DNA from 2 places in the Staphylococcus massiliensis genome. Region 2 is predicted to be linked to the other one. Evidence: a T-box and tRNA genes for the amino acid it is inferred to sense, from the RefSeq annotation. Region 2 holds a T-box; the other holds one or more tRNA genes.
What was found. A T-box is a leader RNA that pairs with one kind of tRNA and senses whether it is charged. The one in region 2 lies ahead of serS (serine--tRNA ligase), so its partner is inferred to be a tRNA-Ser.

Region 1 (7,479 bases), 870 kb from region 2:
GTAATGTTAATTTCGAAAAGCGTTTAGTTGTAGCTAAATTAAATACAACTAAAGGGCCTAAGCCACCTAGAATAATTAGTAAGCTTACGACGATATTAACAATAGGATCGCTTACAAACGGCATTAAACTATCTGAAAACAGCGAAAACCCTGCATTATTGAACGCTGAAACTGACGTAAATAAACTGATAAAGCTCCCTTTAGCTAAACCATATTCAGGCACAAACGTTAACATAAGAAATAAAAATCCAAAAAATTAAACAACCAAACTATAAATGATCAATTGATACAGCATTCTAACCACGCCACCAGATTGATCTTCAATCCAAGTAATCATGAGCAAGCTTCGGGACTGCAATGAAATGTGCCTTTGTGTAATCGCGAAAGCAAACAACATAACGGTTATAATTCCTAAGCCACCAATTTGAATGAGTATAAGAATGACCATTTCTCCTAAGCCATTAAACGTTTGAGGCATATCTACAGTTGATAATCCCGTTACAGTAAAAGCACTAGTCGCTAAGAAAAACGAATCAATAAAGGAAATATGTGTTTTACCAGACCATGGTATATAAAGCAATATACTGCCAATAAGTGTTGTAATTAGAAAAACAGATAAATAAATAATAATTAACCTCTTAAAACCTTTCATAGCCTAACCTTCTCATTTAGAAATTAGTTTTAAATCCAAATTACTAAAAGTTTTAATTGAATTGACTATTGTATCTTAAAACTTTTCAAGGCAATATACAAGTTTAAGAGAGGTAAAATTTTACAACACGAAAGAAGTATTACTGAGTTCAAGGTGGTTAGTAGAAATATCACTCATTACACGTTTCGCTAAAACAATGAACACCACAGCAAACTTAAATTAATCGTATATAGGTTGAAGAGCAAGACTATCTTAAATATGATATGTATAAACATTAGTACACTAAAAAATATAAATAAGTACGTAATAGTAAGATTGAACGCATTGAAGTGAAGTATTATTAATAGTGTTAGAGAATAATACATAAAAAAAGAACTCCGAATTAACGGGGTTCTCATTTTTATGCATAGATAAATATGTGAAGTTCTGGTGCAGTAAAAATATTTTACGATAAGTAACGGAAAATAACGACATCTCACAAACCGCGTCGTTATGGGGTTTTAGTTTACGGTAAATAACGAAAACAATTAAAAAAACCCTATGAAACGGAGAGTGAGGGATTCGAACCCTCGAGACGCATGATGACGCCTACACACTTTCCAGGCGTGCTCCTTCGGCCAACTCGGACAACTCTCCACATAATAAAAAAATCAGAAGCGATATTTCACTTCTGATTGTATGACTCCTACGGGACTCGAACCCGTGTTACCGCCGTGAAAGGGCGGTGTCTTAACCGCTTGACCAAGGAGCCATGGCTCCACAGGTAGGACTCGAACCTACGACCGATCGGTTAACAGCCGATAGCTCTACCACTGAGCTACTGTGGATTAATAATAAATGGAGCGGGTGATGGGAATCGAACCCACAACATCAGCTTGGAAGGCTGAGGTTTTGCCATTAAACTACACCCGCATATAGTTCAATCGATATGGGGCGGTTGATGGGAATCGAACCCACGAATGCCGGAACCACAATCCGGTGCGTTAACCACTTCGCCACAACCGCCTCAATGGTTGTAATGGTTCAGGACAGAATCGAACTGCCGACACAAGGATTTTCAGTCCTTTGCTCTACCGACTGAGCTACTGAACCATATTAATAATGGCGGTCCCGACGGGAATCGAACCCGCGATCTCCTGCGTGACAGGCAGGCGTGTTAACCGCTACACTACGGGACCTAATATGTAATTGCGGGAGGCGGATTCGAACCACCGACCTTCGGGTTATGAGCCCGACGAGCTACCGAACTGCTCCATCCCGCGCTAATACTATTTTTTTCGGCTACCATTCTAATATATCATAATTGACTATATCAGGTCAACCATTAATTAAAAGAAAAGTAAGTGACTCCTACGGGACTCGAACCCGTGTTACCGCCGTGAAAGGGCGGTGTCTTAACCGCTTGACCAAGGAGCCATTTATTAAATGATTATTAACGACTTGTTTAGTATATAAATATTTTGTGAAAAGGTCAATACGTTTATTAAAATTTATCCGTGTAATTTTAATATATTGATAACTAAATAAACATAAATTGACTTTCTTTAGTAAATTGTAAATCATAGCAGCACTTTTATCGCTATTTCTACTGATTATACGCGTTATTCAAGTTATAATAGATGAGAACGGAGGGAGTATTTTGGAACATTGGCTTAAATTACAAAGTGAGAAAAATCCGCATAATACAGCAATATATCATAAAGATATTCAATTAACATTTAAAGAATTGTACCAAAAAGCTTCTCAACTCGCTTATGTTTTAAAACAATTACATACAAAACGCATTGGTTTACATATCAACAATTCAGTAGAATCGGTTGTTTTATTACATGCATCTATTCTTACTGGTATCGAAGTTGCGTTAATCAATAACCGTTTAACGGAATATGAAATTATCAATCAAATGCATTCAATTGACGTAACAACAATTGTCACAACAAACGACTTTTCAATAGAAGAAATTGACGTCATTCATTATCGTACTTTAATTAAGAAAATAAATGAACATACTTATATAAGTGGCTTTTCAGAAGGGGACATAGCATCGATAATGTTCACATCTGGCACGACAGGACCTCAAAAGGCAGTGCCGCAAACTTTCAAGAACCATAAAGCAAGTGCAATAGGTTGTAAAGAGAGTTTAGGGTTCGAACAAGATAGTGTTTGGTTAGCGGTATTACCGATCTATCATATATCAGGGCTAAGTATTCTGTTACGTAGTGTGTTATATGGATTCGCTGTCCAAATAGAACCTAAATTCGACGTTCACCACATCTTAAACGAAATTAAGTCGAAACGCATTACACACATTTCGTTGGTACCGCAAACGCTACAATGGCTTATGGATGCAGGGTTAACTGAACCTTATCGACTTGAAAAAATTCTGCTTGGTGGTGCTAAGTTATCGCAACACCTTGTTGATAAAGCGCTAGCATATCATTTGCCTATTTATAATTCGTTTGGGATGACTGAAACCTGTTCACAATTCTTAACTGCCTCACCGGCATTACTTAAAGAAGATAACGAAACTGTTGGTAAACCTAGTGAGAACGTAGAGGTGAAAATTTATCAACCGAATGAACAAGGGCATGGCGAGTTGCTCATTAAAGGCGACAACGTGATCGACCTCTATCTCTACCCGAATGATTATCAAGCGGTTTCTGAGGATGGATACTTTCATACTGGAGATATCGCGCGTATCTCTTATGATAAAGCTGTGTATATTTATGATCGTCGAAAGGATTTAATTATCAGTGGCGGCGAGAATATTTATCCAAATGAACTGGAACATGTGCTGAAATTACATGCAGACGTTGATGATGCGATGTGTATTGGTATCAATGACGACACCTGGGGACAAGTACCGATGATGTACTATATTTCTGAAAAGGATTTAAGTGAGGAAGCGTTACGTTCTTTCTTAAGTCACTATCTCGCTAAATATAAATGCCCTAAACAATTTAAGCGGGTTCGTCAATTACCTTATACCTCTACAGGTAAACTGATTCGTAAGCGCTTGGAGGATACGATTCATGAAGATTAAAAGCTTTCAATTTCACACGGTTTCACCTCAATTTAAGCATCAAATACGTACTCGTAAAGTTGAAATGACGCATCGAAAGACGCTCATACTTGAAGTAATCACGACTGACGATAAGGTGTATTATGGTGAATGTAATGCCTTTGAAACGGATTGGTATTTAAATGAAACGATTGAGGATGTTCGCTCTAAATTAACGGAATGGCTTAATAAAAATCAGCACCTGACATTTGATTCGTTTCAAGATGTGCAGCAAGCGTTAGTATCTTTAGAAGCTTTTCCAGCAGCGCGCGCAACACTTGTAATGGCGTTATATCAAGCATTTCATGAGATGCCTACGTTTAAAGTGCCTTTTGGTGCAACGGTAAGTGGAAATTTAGAGGAACACGTTTCTACAATTAAGAAGCTTAAACCGCAACGACTTAAATTGAAGTGGCATGATGACATACAAGACGATTTAACGTTACTTGATCACCATCACATCCATTGTCCAATCATTCTAGATGCGAACCAAACGCTTTCAATCAGCAACTTTCACACAATCGACCGAATCAATCGAGAGATATTATATATAGAAGAACCTTTCAAGCATTTAGATGACTTAAATCATATCTCGAAAGATTACAACATTGCGATAGATGAACATGCTTCAAGCTATAAAGATATAATGAACTATTTAAAGTACCCGCAAGTTAATACGGTGATCATCAAACCTTTTCGAGTTGGCGGCAATGATATTGCACTTGAACTTATTCAAACACTTCAACAAAAGGGCGTTCAAGTTGTAGTAGGTGGCATGTACGAACTAGGTTTAAGCCGCTATTTCACAGCGTTTCTCGCAAGTCATACAAAATACCCAGGTGACATTACGCCAGCTGGGTATTACTTTAAAGAAGATATCGTACATGAATCAGGCGTGCTTTCTAACGGTAACATCCAATTTCAGCCACCAAAGGTCGATGCACGCACATTAAACGATGAAGTCTAATGGTGATGTTTCTTTTTATTCGGAGGTACTGGGTCAAAGCCACCCTTATGAAATGGGTGACATTTACCAATTCGTTTAATACCTAACCAAGTGCCTTTAATCGCACCATGTTCTACGATTGCTTGGCGCGTGTACTCTGAACATGTGGGATAGAAACGACATGTAGGCGGCGTTAATGGTGAAATATAGTGTTGATAGATATAAACTAGAAATAAGAATACACGTTTCATATTATGCCTCCATGAATTATAATCAAACCAATCATACCATAAAATTATTTTAGGAGGTGCTGATGTGATTTTTAAAGACAAAGACAATACGCCAGTTCATGTGACATTTAAGTCCGATTCCGAGCCTTCAGACGGTGATCACGTCTTAGCATTTCCAATTTATCAGAATCAACTTTTGTTTACGAAACATCTTGAACGCGGCATTGAATTTCCAGGCGGTAAACGTGAGGCGGGTGAATCAAGCATTGAAGCTTTGAAGCGGGAACTGTTTGAGGAAACCGGTGCGACTATTGAGGCACATTATTTTATCGCACAGTATGAGGTCCTCGCTGAAAAGCCCTTTAAAAAAGATGTCTATGTAGTGCTGGTATCTGAGATCGTAGACAAAGCGGATTATTTAGAAACGTCCGGTCCAATTTTATTTAAGTCACCTGACGACGTACCCCATGAAGAACGCAGTTTCTTAATAGAAGATAAAGCGATTCTAAAATGTTTAGAAAGAGTGATTGAGCTTGGCTTTTACAAAATATAAGAAAATGCCAATCGCATTATCTACGCATGAAGCATACGAAGTTACATATGAGGTCGATGGGTTTCACGTCAAAGGTTTATTATTCAAGCCTTTAAAGGAAGCGCGTCGTATCGTAATGTATTTGCGGGGTGGTAAAGGTCAGGTTGGTAGAGTTCGACCTGCGCGCATGATGCAATTTATGAATGCTTCAACGGTTGTATTTGCGCCTTACTATAGAGGTAATAATGGTAGCGAAGGGCATGACGCCTTTGCTGGCGCGGACTTAAATGACGTTATAGAAGCGGCACATATTTTAAAGGAGATGTATCCCGAAACGCCACTACATTTAATCGGATTCTCAAGAGGTGGTATTCAAGGCTTATTAACATTTCAAGAAGTCGGTGCAACAAGCTATATCATATGGGGAGGCGTGTCGGACCTACGTTTAATGTACGAAGAGCGCGTTGATTTGCGAGGTATGATGAGACGCATGATTGGTCACCCTAAGAAGCAAAGCTCAGTTTATGATGAGCGTGAAGCTCTGAACGCAATAACACAGATGAGCCCTCCGATATTAATCGTACATGGTGGTGCGGATGAACAAGTGGGGATTCATCAAGCCTATCATTTGGAAAAGCACTTAAAACAAGTAGGCGCTACTTATGATACGTTATATCAATTGGAAGAAGGACATGTGCCTCGTCCAAGCGCTTTAAAAGATGTACTCAATTACATACAAGATTGGATGGCACAAACAGAATCAGAAATTTAAAAAAACCGAGACGCATAACGCGCCTCGGTTTAATTATGATTGAATTATTTAAAGCCACCGTCTTTTTCAAGATCAGCAGTTTCTTCACCGAATTTCTTGAAGTTTTCTTTGAAACGGTTTACTAAGTCTTTAGCTTGCTCATCATAAGCTTCTGCATCTGACCAAGCGTTCTTAGGCATTAAGATTTTAGATGGAACGTCTTCGATTTCTTTTGGAATATTTAAACCAAAGATGTCGTCTTGTTCATATTCAGCGTCTTTAAGTTCACCGCTAATAGCTTGGTTAACCATTTGACGTGTATATTTTAAGTCGATACGTTTACCATCGCCATACTTACCACCAGTCCAACCAGTGTTTACTAAGTAAACATCAACTTCGTGTTCGTCGATTAATTTACCTAATAAGTCAGCGTAAACTTTCGCGTTTAATGGTAAGAATGGAGCGCCGAAACAAGTAGAGAATGATGGTTCTGGTTCAGTAATACCACGTTCAGTACCAGCTAATTTAGAAGTGAAACCACTTAAGAAGTGATACATAGCTTGGCTCTTAGTTAATTTAGAGATAGGTGGTAACACACCGAATGCATCTGCAGTTAAGAAGATGATTGTGTTAGGGTGTGCAGCTTTTGATGGTACCACAATATTATCAATATGGTGGATAGGGTAAGCAGCACGTGTATTTTCAGTGTACTTATTATCATCAAAGTCAACGTCACCATGTTCATCAACTACAACGTTTTCTAAAACTGTACCATATTTTAAAGCACTATAAATTTGTGGCTCTTTATCTTTTGAAAGATTAATTGCTTTAGCGTAGCAACCACCTTCGATATTGAATACACCGTTTTCGTTCCAACCGTGCTCATCGTCACCGATTAATTTACGATCTGGATCAGCTGAAAGTGTTGTTTTACCAGTACCTGATAAACCGAAGAATAAAGCAACATCGCCTTTATCTCCAACGTTAGCTGAACAGTGCATACTCATGATATCGTTTTGTGGTAATAAGTAATTCATTACTGAGAAGATACCTTTTTTCATTTCACCAGCGTACTCAGTACCGCCGATCAAGATTGTTTTATGTTTGAATGATGTAATAATGAAAGTTTCTGATTTCGTGCCGTCTACTTCAGGGTCTGCTTTAAAAGTAGGGGCAGAAATAATTGTAAATTCAGGATTAATAGATTCTGCTTCCTCTACGCTTTCTGGGCGAATGAACATTGTTTTTGCAAATAAATTATGCCAAGCAAGTTCATTAACAACAGTTAATTTTAGCTCAGAGTCTTT
Region 2 (7,479 bases):
AAAAAGAGGCGACCTTAAAAGCAACCTCCCCTCTTCTTAAGTACAATTCATCTTTAATGTCTTAGCAATGATAAAAAAAGAAAGCAACTAGATCGATTCGTAACCGATCTAGATGCTCCTGTTAAAAGCCATTTATAATGTTTAAGATTTATTTATTGATTGGTTCAATCTTAGTTTTACCACCCATGAATGGAACAAGCGCTTCAGGGATTGTAATAGAACCGTCTTCGTTTTGATAGTTTTCAACGATAGCTGCGAACGTACGACCTACTGCTAGACCACTACCATTTAATGTGTGTGCAAATTCTGGTTTAGCATCTTTATCGCGTTTGAAACGGATATTTGCACGGCGTGCTTGGAAGTCAGTTACGTTAGAGCAAGAACTGATTTCTTTGTATTCATTGTAGCTTGGTAACCAAACTTCTAAGTCGTAAGTTTTGCTTGCGCCGAAGCCGATATCACCTGTACATAAGATTACACGACGATATGGTAAGCCTAATTCTTCAAGGATGCTTTCAGCGTTCTCAGTCATTTCTTCTAAAGCATTCCAAGAATCTTCTGGTTTCTCGAAACGTACTAATTCAACTTTGTCGAATTGGTGTAAACGGATAAGACCTCTAGTGTCACGGCCTGCAGAACCCGCTTCACTACGGAAACAAGCTGACATTCCAGTGAATTTCTCAGGTAAGACACCTGGTTGGATAACTTCGTCACGGTAATAGTTTGTTAAAGGTACTTCAGCAGTTGGGATTGTGTAAAGACCTTCTTTTTCAACTTTGAATAAGTCTTCTTCGAATTTAGGTAACTGACCAGTACCATACATTGAATCAGCGTTAACTAATTGTGGTACCATCATTTCAGTGTAACCGTTTTGAGTTGTATGTTTAGTAAGCATGTAGTTCATTAAAGCACGTTCAAGTAACGCACCATCGTTTGTTAAGTATACGAAACGTGCACCAGAAACTTTTGCAGCACGTTCAAAGTTAGCCATCTTAAGATCTTCTACTAAGTCCCAATGAGCTTTGTAATCGAAGTCGAATTCACGTGGCGTACCCCATTTTTTAACTTCAACGTTGTCTTCATCTGAATCACCTTCAGGTACATCGTCATGAATGAAGTTTGGTATACGTGCTAATTTATCTTCAATTTCAGTTTTAACTTCTTTTAATTTAGCGTCTAAGTCTTTGATTTTGTCGCCAACTTCACGCATAGCTTTAATCGCATCATCCGCGTCTTCTTTATTACGTTTTTTCTGAGCGATTTCTTCACTTGCTTTGTTACGCTCAGCTTTAAGTTGTTCAGTTTCGTTAATGTATTCACGGCTTTTTGCATCAAGCTCTAGAACTTCATCAACAACACTAGGCTCCATACCTCTTAATCTAACTTTTTCTTTAACGTAATCAGGTTCATTTCTAAAAACTTTAATATCTAACATCTTCTAAAAACACCCTTTCAAATTTATATATATTTGAGTATTCACGCATAAAAAAAGTACCACATCCCTATGTTACAAGGGACGTGGTACGACGCGTTGCCACCCTATTTAACAGTCTAAAATTAGACTGCACTCTCACTAAAATAACGGTTAAACCGATTGTTCATCTTAACGTGGGTAGATTCATATTATGTTTAAATGCTTGTTCGCACTAACCACAAGTTCTCTGAATTTAAATACACAATATTACTTATTCCACAAAACAATAATAAGTTTATTAAGTTAATTTTAATATACCAAAAGATTTCTCAAAATTCAAGAAATATTATAGGTAAGCTTGTTCTTTTAAATAATTTGCCACATTTTCGATATCTTTATGGAATTGACGATCTTCAGTGATTGAAGGTACAACTTCACGTAAGGTATCGAACTGTGCTTTTGTTTTAGGAGATAATAATGACGCATCTTTTAATTCAGCAGCTTGTAACGCGATGATACATTCTATTGCAAGAACACGTCGTGTGTTCTCAAGCATATCGTATCCGTGACGTGACGCAATCGTACCCATGGATACGTGATCTTCTTGGTTAGCTGATGAAGGAATAGAATCGACGCTCGCAGGATGAGCTAGTGTCTTATTCTCTGAAACGAGTGACGCTGCCGCATACTGCATGATCATTACACCGCTTTGTAAACCTGGCTCAGGACTTAAGAAAGCTGGTAATTCACCATTAAGCTGAGGGTTCACTAAACGCTCTAAACGACGTTCTGAAACGTTACCAAGCTCACTAATTCCAATTTTAAGGAAGTCTAATGCGAATGCTACAGGTTGACCATGGAAGTTACCTCCTGAAATCACAAGTGTTTCATCACCGTCTTCAAAGATAAGTGGATTATCGTTCGCAGCGTTCATTTCATGCTCTAGTTTTTCTGCTACGTAATTGAATACTTGAAAACTTGCACCGTGAATCTGAGGGATACAACGTAACGTATAGGCATCTTGTACACGTACTTCACCTTTACGCGTCGTTAACTGAGACCCCTTTAACCAGTCACGCATGCGCGCTGCAACTTCTACTTGTTCTTTAAAGTTACGTACCTTATGTACGTTCTCATTGTATGCATCCGTGATACCATTTAGTGCTTGATGTGTAAGTGCAGCTATCCATTCAGACTGATATCCGAGAGCTGTAGCTTCTATGTGGTTAATAACACCTTGAGCAGTCATAGCTTGTGTTCCATTGATAAGTGCTAGGCCTTCCTTGGCTTTTAACACAAGAGGCTCTCTATTAAGGCGATTTAAGACCTCCCGACTGTCTAAATCTTCTCCCTTGTAATGGACACGACCTTCACCTACTAGTGCTAGTGCAAGGTGAGATAAAGGTGCTAAATCTCCTGACGCTCCTAAAGAGCCTTGACTTGGAATGATAGGAATAATGCGTTCATTGATAAAGTATATGAGTTGATCGACTAAGTCCGTTGTTACACCTGAATGGCCTTTTAATAAAGTATTTAAACGCAACACCATCATTACTAACGATACTTCTTGTGAAAATGGTTTCCCCATACCGCATGCATGAGAACGTATTAAATTCATTTGTAATTGGTTGGTTTGATGACCTTCTATTAAAACATCACTAAATAAGCCGAAACCTGTTGTGATACCATAAATCGTCTCTTTATTAGCGATAATACCTTCAACAATCTCACGGCTCTTCTTAACGCGTTCTAGTGCGTCTTCAGTGATAGATACTTTTTGATTGTCTTTTAAAAATACACGAATGTCTTCTATAGATAAGTTAGCTCCTGATAGTTGTAATGCCATATATAATCCCCCTTATTTTTCTCTCTTATTAAAAGTATACGCTTAGAAAATAGGGGAAACAATAAAGTTCGTGAAATCCGTAACATGGTATTGAATTAGTATTTTAAAGGGGTAAAGAAATTGCTTATTGACTTAACCTGTGTACAGGTATAATATATCTTATTGTATTTGGTGCAAATATAATCATTAATGAATCTTTTAGAGAATGTAAAGTTCTTACAGTTATCTATAAGTATTTGTTAAATCATGGATATAAGGAGGCTTTCGTATGGAAATCTTATCCACTGTTAGCATACCCAAACGTAAAAAGGAAACGCATAAAGGTGATTACGGCAGAATTTTACTCATCGGCGGAAATAGCAATTTAGGTGGCGCTATTATGTTAGCAGCTCGTGCATGTGTGAATAGTGGAAGCGGATTAATTACTGTAGCAACGCATCCGACTAACCACCCAGCATTACATGCAAATTGTCCTGAAGCCATGGTTATTGATATCAACGATACTAAAAAATTAACGAAGCATATTGAAGCAACGGATTGTATCTTAATTGGACCAGGTCTAGGTTGTGACTTTAAAGGTAACAATGCAATCACGTTCTTATTACAAAACATTCAACCTCATCAAACTTTAATTATTGACGGTGACGCAATTTCAATCATTAGTAAACTGAAACCAGACATTCCTGCGTGTCATGTGATTTACACACCACATCAAAAAGAATGGGAACGTCTAAGTGGTATTCCGATTGAAGAACAAACGTATGAACGTAACCGTGAAGCGGTCGACCGTCTAAACGCGACTGTAGTGCTTAAAAAGCACGGCACGGAAATTTTCTTCCAAGAAGGCGAATATAAATTACAAATTGGTAGCCCAGCAATGGCAACAGGTGGCATGGGTGATACTTTAGCAGGTATGATTACAAGCTTTGTAGGCCAATTTGAAAACGACGATGCGGTTACAAGTGCGACGTATACACACAGTTATATTGGAGAAGAATTATCAAAAAGTATGTATGTTGTACCGCCTTCAAACCTAATTGATGAAATTCCTTACGCAATGAAACGTTTAGAAGACTAATTAAAATAGAAGACAGGCTAGAACAAGGTGATGTTCTAGCCTGTCTTTTTTATAATATGAAATTAAGATTCGTCGTCTTTATCGCTATTTTCGATATCTTCGTTTACACGATCCATGAAGTCTTTACGGACTTCGATGCGTTCCTCTGAATCGCTATCCGCTTCTTCAGTTTTGATAACATCTCCTGGTGCTTCATCTTCAAGTACTTGTTCTTTAGAAACATCATTGTCGTCTTCAGATTCCGAATCATCTTCACCTTTAATATCGTCGTCTTCTTTGACCTTTGCTACAGTAGATACGAATTGGTTATCTTGTAATCGGATAAGACGCACACCCTGAGTCGCACGACCTGTTTGACTAATGTCTTCTACTTGAAGGCGGATAATAACGCCTAGGTTCGTTACAATCATGAGATCCTCATCGCCACTAACAGTCGTAATACATACAATATCTCCGTTACGTTCAGTTAACGTGGCTGTCTTAATACCTTTACCACCACGATTAGATAAACGATACTCATTTACGTTAGTACGCTTACCATAACCTTTATCAGTTACAACAAGAATTTCGTCATCGCTTTCTTTATGTGCAACGTCTAAGCCGACGACCATATCACCTTCACGAAGTGTAATACCTTTTACACCTGCCGCAGTACGTCCGAGAGGTCGTAACGTTGATTCGTCGAAACGTATCAATGACGCGTGTTTAGTACCAATTAGAATATCTTGGTTGCCATCGATAAGTCTTACCGCAATTAACTCATCGTGGTCTTTAAAACTAATTGCTATTTTACCGTTCTTATTAATGCGAGAGAAGTTATTTAAACGTGAACGCTTCACGATACCTTGTTTTGTCGCAAAGACTAAATAATCATCTTCTTTATCTAAGTCTTTAACAGCAATCATGGTACTGATCACTTCGTCTTTTTCAATTTCTAAAGCATTCACAATAGGAATACCTTTAGACTGACGTGAGAGTTCTGGTACTTCATAACCCTTAAGTTTATACACGCGACCTTTATTCGTGAAGAATAGGATGTGATCATGCGTGCTCAGCGTTACAAGCTGACTTACAAAGTCTTCTTCAAGCGTATTCATACCTTGCACACCGCGACCACCACGATTTTGCGCACGATATGTAGACACTGGTAAACGCTTAATGTAATTATTATGACTTAATGTAATCACGATTTGCTCTTCAGGAATTAAATCCTCGTCTTCAATGTGATCAATGCCGCCTATTTGAATTTCAGTACGACGTTCATCACCAAAGCGTTCTTTAATTTCTTCAAGTTCTTCTCGAACGATATTAAGTAAGAGTTCTTCATCAGCTAAGATAGCCTTTAACTCTTTAATATATTCAATAAGTTGATTATATTCGTCTTCAATCTTATCTCGCTCTAAGCCTGTTAAACGTCTTAAACGCATATCTAAAATAGCTTGAGCTTGACGTTCAGATAATTTAAAGCGCTCTTGCAGGCTATCCATCGCAATCTTATCTGTTTCAGATTCACGGATTGTTGAGATGATTTCATCGATATGGTCTAACGCGATACGTAAACCTTCAAGGATATGTGCACGGTCTTCGGCTTTTCTAAGGTTGTATTCAGTTCTACGACGTACAACGACTTTTTGATGTTCAAGATAAGATTCTAAAGCTTGTTTTAAGTTAATTAAGCGTGGTCTGCCGTTAACTAAAGCAATCATATTCACACCAAATGACGTTTGTAGTGGAGTTAATTTATAAAGATTGTTTAATACGACATTCGCATTCGCTTCTCTTTTAACATCGATTACAACACGTACACCAGTACGTAAACTTGTTTCGTCACGTAAGTCTGTGATACCTTCGATTTTCTTATCACGAGCAAGTTCAGCAATCTTTTCAATCATACGCGCCTTGTTCACTTGGAACGGTACTTCAGTTACGACGATGCTTTCACGACCATTTCCACGTGATTCAATTTCTGCCTTAGCACGCATTTGAATAGAGCCTCGTCCAGTTTCATAAGCGCGTCTAATTCCACTTTTACCGAGAATAAGCCCCGCAGTAGGAAAATCTGGACCTTGAATATCGTTCATAAGCTCTGAAATAGTAATATCAGGGTTATAACTTAAACTTAAAACACCATCAATAACTTCAGTCATATTATGAGGTGGTATGTTCGTTGCCATACCTACCGCAATACCTGACGCACCGTTAACAAGAAGGTTAGGGAAACGAGCAGGTAAGACTGACGGCTCTCTTTCCGTGCCGTCATAGTTGTCGATAAAGTCGATCGTGTCTTTATTAATATCACGCAGTAATTCAAGCGTGAGCTTTGTCATTCGCGCTTCAGTATAACGCATTGCTGCGGCACCATCGCCGTCCATAGACCCAAAGTTACCTTGTCCATCAACAAGTGGATAACGATAACTGAAATCCTGAGCCATACGTACCATAGCCTCGTAGATAGATGAGTCACCATGAGGGTGATACTTACCCATTACATCACCGACAATACGTGCGGACTTCTTATAAGGTTTATCCGGCGTCATACCTTGTTCATTTAAACCGTATAAAATACGTCGGTGAACCGGCTTTAAACCATCTCTAACGTCTGGCAATGCACGTGAAACGATAACGCTCATCGCATAATCTAAAAATGACTCACGCATTTCACTGCTTATATTTCGTTCATTAATTCTTGATTCAGGTATTTCAGCCATCAAGATATCCTCCTTAATTCATCTTCAAATTCTAACTTTAGAAATCTAAGTTTGCGTATACTGCATTGTCTTCAATAAACTGACGTCTATTTTCAACGATGTCACCCATGAGCATTTCAAACGTTTGGTCCGCTTCAATCGCATCTTCAAGCTTAACTTGAAGCATTGAACGGTGTTCAGGATTCATAGTAGTTTCCCAGAGTTGATCAGCATCCATTTCACCAAGACCTTTATAACGTGCAATAGACCATTTAGGTGTCGGTTTTAATTCGGATTTAAGCTTATCGAGCTCACGATCATTAAACACGTAGTACTTTTGTTTACCTTGCGTTAATTTATATAACGGTGGCTGCGCGATATAAATATAACCCGCTTCAACAAGTGGACGCATAAAGCGATAGAAGAACGTAAGTAATAATGTTCTAATATGCGC

Region 1: it encodes a tRNA-Ser, which carries the amino acid that the T-box ahead of serS (serine--tRNA ligase) is inferred to sense. The anticodon was not compared.

What each region holds. Positions count from the first base shown of each region.
Region 1 covers NZ_CP171119.1:1,337,745-1,345,223, forward strand. The annotation lists gene ACF3N8_RS06515 (TrkH family potassium uptake protein) at 1-235, opposite strand, end outside; gene ACF3N8_RS06520 (hypothetical protein) at 257-652, opposite strand; tRNA gene ACF3N8_RS06525 (tRNA-Ser) at 1,199-1,288, opposite strand; tRNA gene ACF3N8_RS06530 (tRNA-Glu) at 1,332-1,403, opposite strand; tRNA gene ACF3N8_RS06535 (tRNA-Asn) at 1,405-1,479, opposite strand; tRNA gene ACF3N8_RS06540 (tRNA-Gly) at 1,491-1,564, opposite strand; tRNA gene ACF3N8_RS06545 (tRNA-His) at 1,582-1,657, opposite strand; tRNA gene ACF3N8_RS06550 (tRNA-Phe) at 1,672-1,744, opposite strand; tRNA gene ACF3N8_RS06555 (tRNA-Asp) at 1,755-1,830, opposite strand; tRNA gene ACF3N8_RS06560 (tRNA-Met) at 1,841-1,914, opposite strand; tRNA gene ACF3N8_RS06565 (tRNA-Glu) at 1,997-2,068, opposite strand; gene menE (o-succinylbenzoate--CoA ligase) at 2,292-3,695, shown strand; gene menC (o-succinylbenzoate synthase) at 3,685-4,680, shown strand; gene yidD (membrane protein insertion efficiency factor YidD) at 4,677-4,910, opposite strand; gene ytkD (RNA deprotection pyrophosphohydrolase) at 4,975-5,442, shown strand; gene ACF3N8_RS06590 (S9 family peptidase) at 5,423-6,193, shown strand; gene pckA (phosphoenolpyruvate carboxykinase (ATP)) at 6,238-7,479, opposite strand, start outside.
Region 2 covers NZ_CP171119.1:469,274-476,752, forward strand. The annotation lists gene serS (serine--tRNA ligase) at 149-1,435, opposite strand; T-box leader at 1,510-1,707, opposite strand; gene hutH (histidine ammonia-lyase) at 1,761-3,260, opposite strand; gene ACF3N8_RS02235 (NAD(P)H-hydrate dehydratase) at 3,529-4,338, shown strand; gene gyrA (DNA gyrase subunit A) at 4,401-7,046, opposite strand; gene gyrB (DNA topoisomerase (ATP-hydrolyzing) subunit B) at 7,084-7,479, opposite strand, start outside.